DNA from 3 places in the Rhodococcus baikonurensis genome. Region 1 is predicted to be linked to each of the others. Evidence: riboswitches for the same ligand, from Rfam matches in the RefSeq annotation. Region 1 holds a riboswitch; each other region holds the start of a gene.
The links. Region 1 has a riboswitch for thiamine pyrophosphate ahead of ABWI03_RS24240 (3-oxoacyl-ACP reductase). Riboswitches for the same ligand answer to the same signal wherever they lie in the genome.
Positions count from the first base shown of each region.

Region 2: linked by a shared signal. The riboswitch ahead of ABWI03_RS23545 (TenA family protein) and the one ahead of ABWI03_RS24240 (3-oxoacyl-ACP reductase) in region 1 are both predicted to bind thiamine pyrophosphate.
Region 3: linked by a shared signal. The riboswitch ahead of thiO (glycine oxidase ThiO) and the one ahead of ABWI03_RS24240 (3-oxoacyl-ACP reductase) in region 1 are both predicted to bind thiamine pyrophosphate.

Region 1 is NZ_JBEUOQ010000012.1:41,499-44,745, reverse strand. It holds gene ABWI03_RS24250 (AurF N-oxygenase family protein) at 1-462, opposite strand, end outside; gene ABWI03_RS24245 (DoxX family protein) at 567-1,004, opposite strand; TPP riboswitch at 1,142-1,235, shown strand; gene ABWI03_RS24240 (3-oxoacyl-ACP reductase) at 1,253-2,017, shown strand; gene ABWI03_RS24235 (LLM class flavin-dependent oxidoreductase) at 2,017-3,247, shown strand, end outside.
Region 2 is NZ_JBEUOQ010000011.1:92,910-96,156, reverse strand. It holds gene ABWI03_RS23550 (carboxylesterase/lipase family protein) at 1-1,451, opposite strand, end outside; TPP riboswitch at 1,556-1,651, shown strand; gene ABWI03_RS23545 (TenA family protein) at 1,639-2,382, shown strand; gene ABWI03_RS23540 (ABC transporter substrate-binding protein) at 2,382-3,247, shown strand, end outside.
Region 3 is NZ_JBEUOQ010000003.1:292,168-295,414, reverse strand. It holds gene thiS (sulfur carrier protein ThiS) at 1-160, opposite strand, end outside; gene thiO (glycine oxidase ThiO) at 157-1,236, opposite strand; TPP riboswitch at 1,236-1,383, opposite strand; gene thiE (thiamine phosphate synthase) at 1,410-2,105, shown strand; gene ABWI03_RS09000 (hypothetical protein) at 2,353-2,484, shown strand; partial or broken gene ABWI03_RS08995 (NUDIX hydrolase) at 2,712-3,164, opposite strand.

The DNA.
Region 1 (3,247 bases):
GGGCGAGAGTCGCCGGAACATCGGACGCATACCCGGCACGTCGATGTCCATGCGATTGACGAGTTCCTGGAACATCTGGATGTGATTGCACTCTTCGGTCATCTCGTGCAAGCAGTAGCGGAACTCCGGCGACTGGTTAGGCAGCGCCATGATGTACTGCAGCATTCCCCGGATCAAAATGCTCTCGAAGGCCGAACCCACCTTGGTCACGTTCGCCTGACGCCACATTCCCATGGCGATTCGACGCTCCAACGACTGATCCTGGTACCACTGCGTCGCTCCGAGTGGGTCCGAGACGGACGAGAGTACCCACCTCGGATCATGTGGATCGATCGCGAACTCTGCTGAATCCCAGTCGATGTCGAGATAGGGATCGAAACTGCGGGCAACTGAGCCCTCGGACAAAGTCTGCAGTACCTCGTGGTACGGCTTTTCCGCTTCGATCGACGCTGACCGAGCCATCGGTGTCTCCTCACGGCCAGTCCGTCGATTGCAGTCGACGGACTTGAATGAGGTCAAACATAATGGGACACCGCGTCCCACGCAACCCTTTCGGAGGTCTGATTTCAGGCCCGCCGCACCGGGATGATCTCGCGAACCTTCTCATCTCGGAGATACAGTCCCGCCCACATGACGATCCCGGTGTAGACGGCGAACAAGGTTGTGCTCAGCAGAGGCTGTTCAGCTCGAAGGTTGGTCAGCACAGCGCCACCCAGATAACCGGTGAGCAGAATCGCGCCGAGTATCGACGTTCGCGGAATCACGTACAGCGCAAGGCAGATCAGCTGCACAACTCCGGCCGTCAATGCCAGCGAGTTCGGCAGCCCCAATTCGGCCGAGGCGTCCTTGACGGTCTGAAGGTTGAGAATGTGGATGATGCCGTCGAAAAGCATGAAAAGGACGAACAGGCCACTGAGCACGTATCCGACCTTGCGAGCCGTGGCCGAAGGCGTCGTCGTGCCGTTACCGGAAAGGGTGTCGTGGTGGGCAGGCTGGGTGGTCATCGGAATCTCCCGGGGCGAAGGCGAGCGGCCGGTTGCCACTTCGCTTGCAATTACGACTCCCGAGCGATCGAAAACTCATCGCGCCGTCGTTACTACGCACCCGGCGTTCAGGACGATTCACCTCTCGTGGTCTGATGGACGGCGACACGGGGTGCCGAAAAAGTCGGCTGAGATCAGACCCGATGAACCTGACCAGTTAGCACTGGCGGAGGGATGTCGACATGACCGAACAGCAATTTCAGCGCGCATTGAACCTGGACGAGCAGATCGTTCTGATCACCGGTGGCGCCCGCGGGCTCGGCGCCGCACTGAGCCGAGCATTCTCCCGCTCGGGGGCCCGGGTGATCGTGAACTACAACAAGAGCCGTGATGCCGCCCAGGCCCTGGTCACCGAACTGGGCGAGGATCGCGCCTACGCAATCCAGGCGGACGTGACGGACCGCAGTTCCGTCGACCAGTTGTTCACCGCCGCGCGCGAGCGATTCGACGCACCGATCTCGACCGTGGTCGACAATGCACTCGTCGACTTCTCGTTCAACGGCGATGCCCGGCCGAACGCGGACACGATCACCTGGGCCGACTTCGACTCTCAACTACGCGGAGCCGTTGCCGGCGCACTCAACACCACTCAGGCGGCACTCTCCGGCATGCGCGAACTCGGCTTCGGCCGAATCATCACTGTCGGAACCAATCTGGTCCAGAATCCGGTAGTTCCGTACCACGACTACACCGCCGCCAAGGCTGCACTGTTGGCACTGACACGGACACTGTCCGCCGACCTCGGTCCGGACGGGATCACAGTCAACATGGTCTCCGGCGGCTTGCTCCGTACCACCGATGCGAGTGCCGCGACACCGGAAGCCGTCTTCGACATGATCGCGGCGAGCACTCCCCTGCGCCGAGTCACCACACCGGACGAATTTGCCGACGCCGCACTCTTTTTCGCCTCACCATGGTCGCGGGCCGTGACCGGCCAGAACCTGGTTGTCGACGGCGGACTCGTCAAGAACTGATGGGCGCACAACTACGGATAGGTGCGTTCCTGCTCGGTTGCGGACACCACAGTGCGGCGTGGCGACACCGCGACTCACCTGTCGAAAGTCTCGGCGACATCACGTATTACGAGTCGCTTGCCCAGATCGCCGAACGCGGGAAGCTGGACGCCGTTTTCTTCGCGGACGGTCACAGTGTTCGAGAACCCGAGTCTGGTGCGTCGTGGTTTCTCGAACCGATCACCGCATTGACTGCCATGGCACGAGCGACGGCGAACGTCGGCCTGGTCACCACCATCTCCACGACCTTTTACACGCCATTTCACGCAGCACGAATGCTGGCGTCGCTCGACCACATCAGCGGCGGACGGGCCGGTTGGAACGTCGTGACCTCGATGTTCGACCAGGAAGCGCGCAACCACGGCCTCGAGGCGATGCCCGATCATGCGTCCCGATACGAACGAGCCGACGAATTCGTCGACGTGGCCCTCGCATTGTGGGATTCATGGTCGGAAGACGCGCTGATTCTCGACCGGTCGGGGCGTTTTGCCGACGCAAGCAGGATTTCTCGAATCGATCACGACGGCAAACATTTTCGGGTGGACGGGCCGTTGACGGTTCCGCGCTCCCCACAAGGTAGGCCGGTGTTGTTCCAGGCAGGGGCGTCCGAGCAGGGTCGCGATCTGGCGGCGCGACGCGCCGAGGCAGTCTATTCGGTTGCCTACGACCTACCCAGCGCACAGAGCTACTACGCGGACGTGAAATCGAGAATCGAGCGCGCCGGCCGGGATTCGAACTCGGTCGCCGTCATGCCGGGATTGGTCACCTACGTCGGCAGCACCGTCGCCGAGGCACGGGCGAAGAAGGCCGAACTTGATCTCCTGCTGCCCACCGAACAATCGATACGCCAACTCTCGTTGTTCACCGGGCAGGATTGCGAGAACTGGGATCTCGACGGGCCCGTGCCTCCGTTGCCTCCACTCGAAGCATTCACCGGGCCGCAGGGACGCTACGCAACTATTCTGCGGATCGTCGAGAAGGACGCACCGACTGTGAGGGAACTCCTCGGAACGCTGGCTGCAGGTGGTGGTCACGCAACGATGATCGGCACACCGGAGTCGATTGCCGACGAGATGGAATCCTGGTTGCGCGGTCGCGGCGCCGACGGCTTCAACCTGATGCCACCGACCTATCCCCAGGGACTGGAAGATTTTGTCGACCACGTTATTCCGGTATTGCAGGCTCGTGGGT
Region 2 (3,247 bases), on a different contig from region 1:
GCCCAATGTTTCGAGCCGTCGAGAGCTGCCGGCACGGCATGCCTGGCGAAGGCCAGCCATCGCCGTTGGATACGGCCGGCCACCTCCATCGCAGCCTTCCGCCCACCCAGCCAGAATGTGGGGTCGACGTTCAGGGTCCCGAAATTGCCGAAGACATAAGGTAATTCCGTCGCGTGACCCGCGCCGATCCGTGCGGCTTTGAGCATCGGCGTCGCGTGATCGAAGCGGTACACCCACGTGGGGGAATGCCTGCAGTGAGCGTCGGCGATCCACAGAGTCGGCATGCGAAACGCCGCGTCCCGTGAGAGCGCCAGCGCGCCACTCGGTTTCGCGTGATCTGGGTAGGCCGACATGATCTCGGCAAGTTTGGTCGCGGAGATGTCGGGGTGATCGTCCGCCAGTAATTGGAGCATTGCCTCGACGGACTGCGCGCTCACCGGCATCAGCGGCGACTTCATGAACTTGAAGATCGACGCCTCGTCCTTGTTGGAACCGATGATCAGTGGGATTCGGTGCGCGTATCCCTTCTGGAAAGCCGCAACCGGGTAGTGCGGCACCAGATCTCGATCGACGACGGGTGCCATTGCCAAAGTTCCCGGAATCCGTGTCGGAATCTCGTTGACCAGGTCATCGCTTGCCTTCACGAGAAGTTCGAGATCCGTGGTCAGCAGATCGCCTGCGTCTTCAGGGTCGATCGAGAGCAGTTCGAGAAACCGCTCTGCCACGGTCTTGGCGCGCTCGGCCCCGTAGACGGAGGTCGCGGGAGGACTCTGGGCAATCGCACGATGGAACAGACCTTCGGCGCTCGGACAGGTCATGAGCGTCGTGATGGATCCTGCGCCTGAGGACTCACCGAACACGGTCACCGCACTCGGGTCACCACCGAAGGCGTCGATGTTGTCTCGAACCCATTCGAGCGCCGCAATCTGGTCTCGCAGACCACAGTTCGATTCGAAAACGGTATCCCCGGTGGAAAACGCGGACAGGTCCAAGAATCCCAGTGCGCCGACGCGATAGTTGAAGGAGACGAGAACGACGTCACCGGTTTCAGCCAGATGACGGCCGTCGTAGATCGTTTGGGCGGCAGACCCGAGGCAGTAGGCGCCGCCGTGAATCCACACCATCACCGGTCGAGGCGTGCCGTCGGGTCGCGGGGCCCAGACGTTGATCGACAAGCAGTCCTCGTCGATCTTGAAAGCCCGATCGATCGGAACCGCCGGACTCTGACCTTGCGGCGCGATCGGCCCGAATTCACGACAGTCGCGCACCCCGTCCCACGGCTCTGCGGGTTGCGGCGCGCGGAACCTCCGTGCACCCACCGGCGCTGCTGCGTAGGGCATGCCCTTCCACGCGAACACACCGCCATCCGGATACCCGCGGGCTTCACCGCCTCTGGCACGGATCACCAGTGTTCCGTCCTCGCCGAGATTTGGTCGAACGTCGGTCTCCATGTCTGAATCCCCTCCCGACCCGCGCGTGTGGCAATCAAGACCAAACCTACCAATCTCGGACGGGTGTGCGCCGAGTACACAATCCCTCGGTGTTAAGGTCGCCTAGTTCTGACACGGGGTGCTCCGCATGGGCGGGGCTGAGAACACACCCGGGAACCTGATCAGGTAATGCTGACGAAGGGATGTCATGGCTACTACGCAGCCTGCATACAATTCTGCCGAAAACTCGGTGGCCACAGCGCCGTCGACGGATCGGTTCACCGATCGACTCTGGGCCGAGACGAAGGTCCTCCGCGAGTCGATCGACTCGCTCGAGTTCCTCCGCCGCCTCGGCGACGGAACGTTGCCTCTCGACGCGTTCCGCACGTACATCGAGCAGGACAAGCTCTATCTCGAGGGATATTCGAAAGCGTTGTCCCTGGTCGCGGCCCACGCCCCGGATCCGCAGGCCGCGGGCTTCTGGTCGAATTCCGCGTCCACGGCAGCGACGGTGGAATCTGCGCTTCACGACGGTTTGCTGACTGGTGGAATTCTTCCACCCGGTTCGCAGCGGCTGGAGCATTCGCAGGCCTGCCTGGGATACGTCTCGTATCTGACGGCGACTGCGGCAACGGCGCCTTACCCGGTCTCCGCAGCGGCAGTACTCCCCTGCTTCTGGATCTACGCCGAGGTCGGCCGCGATCTTGCCGCTTCAGCGCGCGAGGTACTCGACGCCGATCCGTCGCATCCGTACGCACAGTGGGTCACGACCTACGACGCACCCGAATTCCACGAGTCGGTGGCGCAGGCTCGCGTACTGGTCGATGTTGCGGCTGAAGCTGCCACCGAGACAGAGCGAGAGGCGATGAGTGAAGCGTTCCGCATGGCCAGTCGCTACGAGCTGATGTTCTGGGATTCCGCACTCCACCAGCAGCCTTGGCCGGCGTCGTGATGTCGTTTGCGGCGCTACGCCGCACGCTTGCCACCTCTGCCGCGATCGCAGCCGCATTCACGGTTCTGACCGGATGCGCCTCTGACACCGGCTCTTCCGACGGGACCATTCGGTTCGCACTCGACTGGACACCGAACACGAACCACACCGGTTTGTACGTTGCCCTCCAAGAGGGCTACTTCGAGGACGCCGGTCTGGACGTCTCGATCCTGCCGTACAACAACACCTCGCCCGACACCCTCGTCGACGCCGGTAACGCGGAGTTCGGCATCAGCACACAGAGTCAGGCCACGTTCGCCCGTGCGGCCGGCGCCGCCACGACGTCCGTCATCGCGCCACTTCAGCACCGCGCCACCGGCATCGGCGTGAAGGCGGATCGTGCGGACATCACGCGTCCGCGTGATCTCGACGGAAAGACGTACGCCGGGTTCGGCGATCCGGGTGAAGTCGAGACGCTGCAGCAGATCATCCGCAACGACGGCGGAACCGGGAACTTCACGACGGTCACCCTCGGAACGTCCGCGTACGAAGCCGTGTACTCGGGCCAGGCAGACTTCACCGTCTCCTACTTTGCTTGGGAAGGCCTCGAAGCGGAGCGAAACGGAACTCCGATGCGGTACTTCCAGTACACCGATTACGGCTTCCCCGATGCGTATTCGATCGTGATCAACGGCAACCAGCAGTGGTTGAAGGACCATCCCGACGAGGCACGCAAGTTCGTCAAGGCCGTTCAACGCGGTTATCAGACTGCTGCCGACAACCCGGACCAGGCCGCCCAGGACCTCATCGACGCGAATCCCGGAGCATTCACCGACGAAGACCTCGTCCGTGAGAGCCAGCGGATGCTCGCCGCCGACTACATGAA
Region 3 (3,247 bases), on a different contig from region 1:
CGTCCCAGCGCCCGCGAGGAAAGAGCGCACCGTCGACGGCGACGGCGATGCCCTTGCTCGGCAACTCGAGGTGCGTCAGAAGTTCGGTCACCGTGACTGCTCGATCGAACTCGAGATCTTCGCCGTTGACGGTGATCCCGATCGGGACCTGCTCACTCATGAATTTTCCTTAGCTACTGCGAACCGCTCGGGTTCGGTTCCTTTTACCTCGACCAAAGATGTGCCGTTCAACAACGCGAGCGTCGCATCGGCGGTGACGGGCGTCAGCAGGACCCCGTTGCGCCCGTGCCCGGTGGAGACGACGACACGATCGGACACGCGCCCGATCAACGGCAGGTTGTCCGGCGTCATGGGACGCAGGCCTGCCGCGCATTCGTACAGTTCGTATTCGCCGATCGCCGGCATCAGCGCCTCGGCGTCGTTGATCAAGTCCCGTACTCCGGCCATCGTGACCTGTGTGTCCTCACCGGACTCGTATTGTGTTGCGCCGACGACGATTCCGTCGCCTCGCGGGACGAGATAGGCCGGCCGGCCGTGGACGCTGCCACGGATCGTTCGACTGGGTGCCGGGGTGACTCCAGGCCTACTCCGCAGGCGAAGAATCTCGCCTTTGACCGGGCGTACCGGTAGCCCGGGCCACAGCTTGGGTGACGCGATACCGGCGGTGAGCACTACCTGATCGGTATCCAGTTCCGCGAGGTCGTTGACGGCGCGCGCGATCAATTCGACGCCGGTTTCCGCGCAGGCCTTCTGCAGCGCCTCCAGCAGAAGTCTGTTGTCGACGGCGGATTCACCGACGGCCATCAACCCCGACCGGATGCCCCGGCCCAGCATCGGTTCGAGTTCACGGATGCGCGCGCGACCGAGAACTTCGAGTTCGTGCCCCTGCGAGCTCACCCACTCGGCGATGGTCTGCAGGTCCTGCGCGTCGGCAGCATCGAGTGCCACCGTCAGCGAACTGTCCGCGGTGAAGACCGATTGCCCGAATTTTCCGAGCTCCTCACCGAACGCCGGCCACCGTTCCAGGGACGCTGCACCAACCGTCAACGCTGTTTCTTCACCCGGCCAGCCTTCGGAAAGCGGTGCAAGCATTCCGCCCGCCACCCACGAAGCCCCTGATCCAATGGACGGGTCGTACAACCGAACGGACCACCCGTCGCGGGCTGCGCGCCACGCTATGGCGAGACCGATGACACCGCCGCCGACCACTGACACCGTACGAGCGTGTGTACTCACGAAACTCCACCTCCACTTCCTGCGCCGGCATGATCCGGGTCAGGTCTGACGGTCGGGATCTGGTCGCGATCCCCTCTCAGCCCCACGAACCTCACAGTCACGACAAAAAAGTGACTACGACGTTTCAGGACTCCCGTGTCGAACCTTGCTCCCTAGAGGCTACCGTTTGCTCCGTGCACCCCACACATCCCAGTAACGACATCGACCGGCGCGAGCGCCTGGCAGCAGCACGGCTGTACCTGTGCACCGACGCGCGCCGCGAGAAAGGCGACCTCGCGCAGTTCGCCGAGGCCGCTTTGTCCGGCGGAGTCGACATCATCCAATTGCGTGACAAGGGATCCGCCGGTGAGCGCGAGTTCGGCCCGCTCGAGGCCAAGGACGAACTGGTAGCGCTGGGCATTCTCGCGGCAGCAGCGCGACGCCACGGCGCATTGTTGGCCGTCAACGATCGCGCGGATCTCGCGATGGCTTCCGGTGCCGACATCCTCCACCTCGGCCAGAACGACATTCCGGTCCCCTACGCGCGAACCGTTGTCGGTGAAGACGTCGTCATCGGCCGTTCGACGAGCAGTCGCGCGCAGGCCAGTCTGGCCGCCATCGAAGAGGGCGTCGACTACTTCTGCACCGGACCGGTGTGGGCGACACCGACCAAACCGAATCGAAGTGCGTCCGGTTTGGAACTGGTTCGATCGACCGCCGACGCCGCGCCGCCGCGCCCCTGGTTCGCGATCGGCGGTATCGACGAGGAGCGCCTGCCAGAGCTGCTCGACGCCGGTGCCACACGCATCGTCGTCGTGCGTGCAATCACCCACGCGTCAGATCCCCAGGCGGCCGCGCAACGCCTCGCCGCAGCCGTCGCCGGACGCTGAAAACCGGTAACTGGCGACCGTCAACTGTTTGCCGGGCGATTCCGCACAGTTACGGGTCAGCACGCCTGACTCGAAACATGAACGGAAGTTGTCCGATCAGACAACAAACCCCCAGTTCCTAGGTGCGATTTGATGTCCGAAAAGTCGGAATGCGTGATCTTGATCACAGTTGCTCCGATTGCGTGTCACATCCCATTCGGTTTGTTGTAGTTTACCTCCAGTTACTAACTGAACCTAGGAGCACTAAATGGGATCCCTCGACACCGGCTCGCTCAGCACCGAATCGCTCGAAGACCTGAACCTCGGCAAGATCAGCGAGCTGCTCAAGCTCGGTATCACCGCGGTCAGCTTCATCACGGCGCTGAACTCGCTCAGCTGAGCCTCGTTTCGGTCGGGAGACCGAAACACGGAAGGGCCTGACTCCTCAGGAGTCCGGCCCTTCTGCTGTGTATATGACCTGTTGAGACTGCGTCGCTACAACTGGGTATTGCTCGCCTCGGACAGGTTCTGATCACTGCCTTCAGGAGAATTACCCGACAACCATCCGAATCCGCCGTCCTCGAGCACGACGGTGTGCGGGTCGCCGTCCACCGACACAACCGGCTCGGTCCGGAGCTCAGGCCACGAGGAACCGAATCCCGGATGCAGCGGCAGTGAGTCGACGTCGGCTTCACGCACCCACCGCAACTCGGTGCTCTCACCGTTGGCAACCGTCGACAGCGGATGCGCAGCATCAGCCACGACGGTGGTGTACGTCCACCCGCTCTCGGCGCGCATCGTCACTACTTCCCCGCGAACGCGGACGGCGTCCTCGGCAATACCTGCTTCTTCGTGTGCCTCCCGGACTGCAGCGTGCGTCGTGCTCTCGTGTGAGTCCCGCGCTCCGCCGGGCAGTGCCCACGTTCCACCCTGATGGCTCCACGCCGCACGATGCTGCAGCAATACCATGGGTGATCCGTCCGAATCGGGGGCACGCAGAAGCAGTCCAGCGGCTCCGTGTTTACCCCAATGCCGAGTACCGTCCGATCCGATGGACCAACCGTCACCGTCACCACGCATCGACTACCTCGCTCCGCCTGCTCTCGCCGTTGTCCCACACTAACCGTTTCAATCTGCTCCAGGTGTAGGTGATGCTTATATGC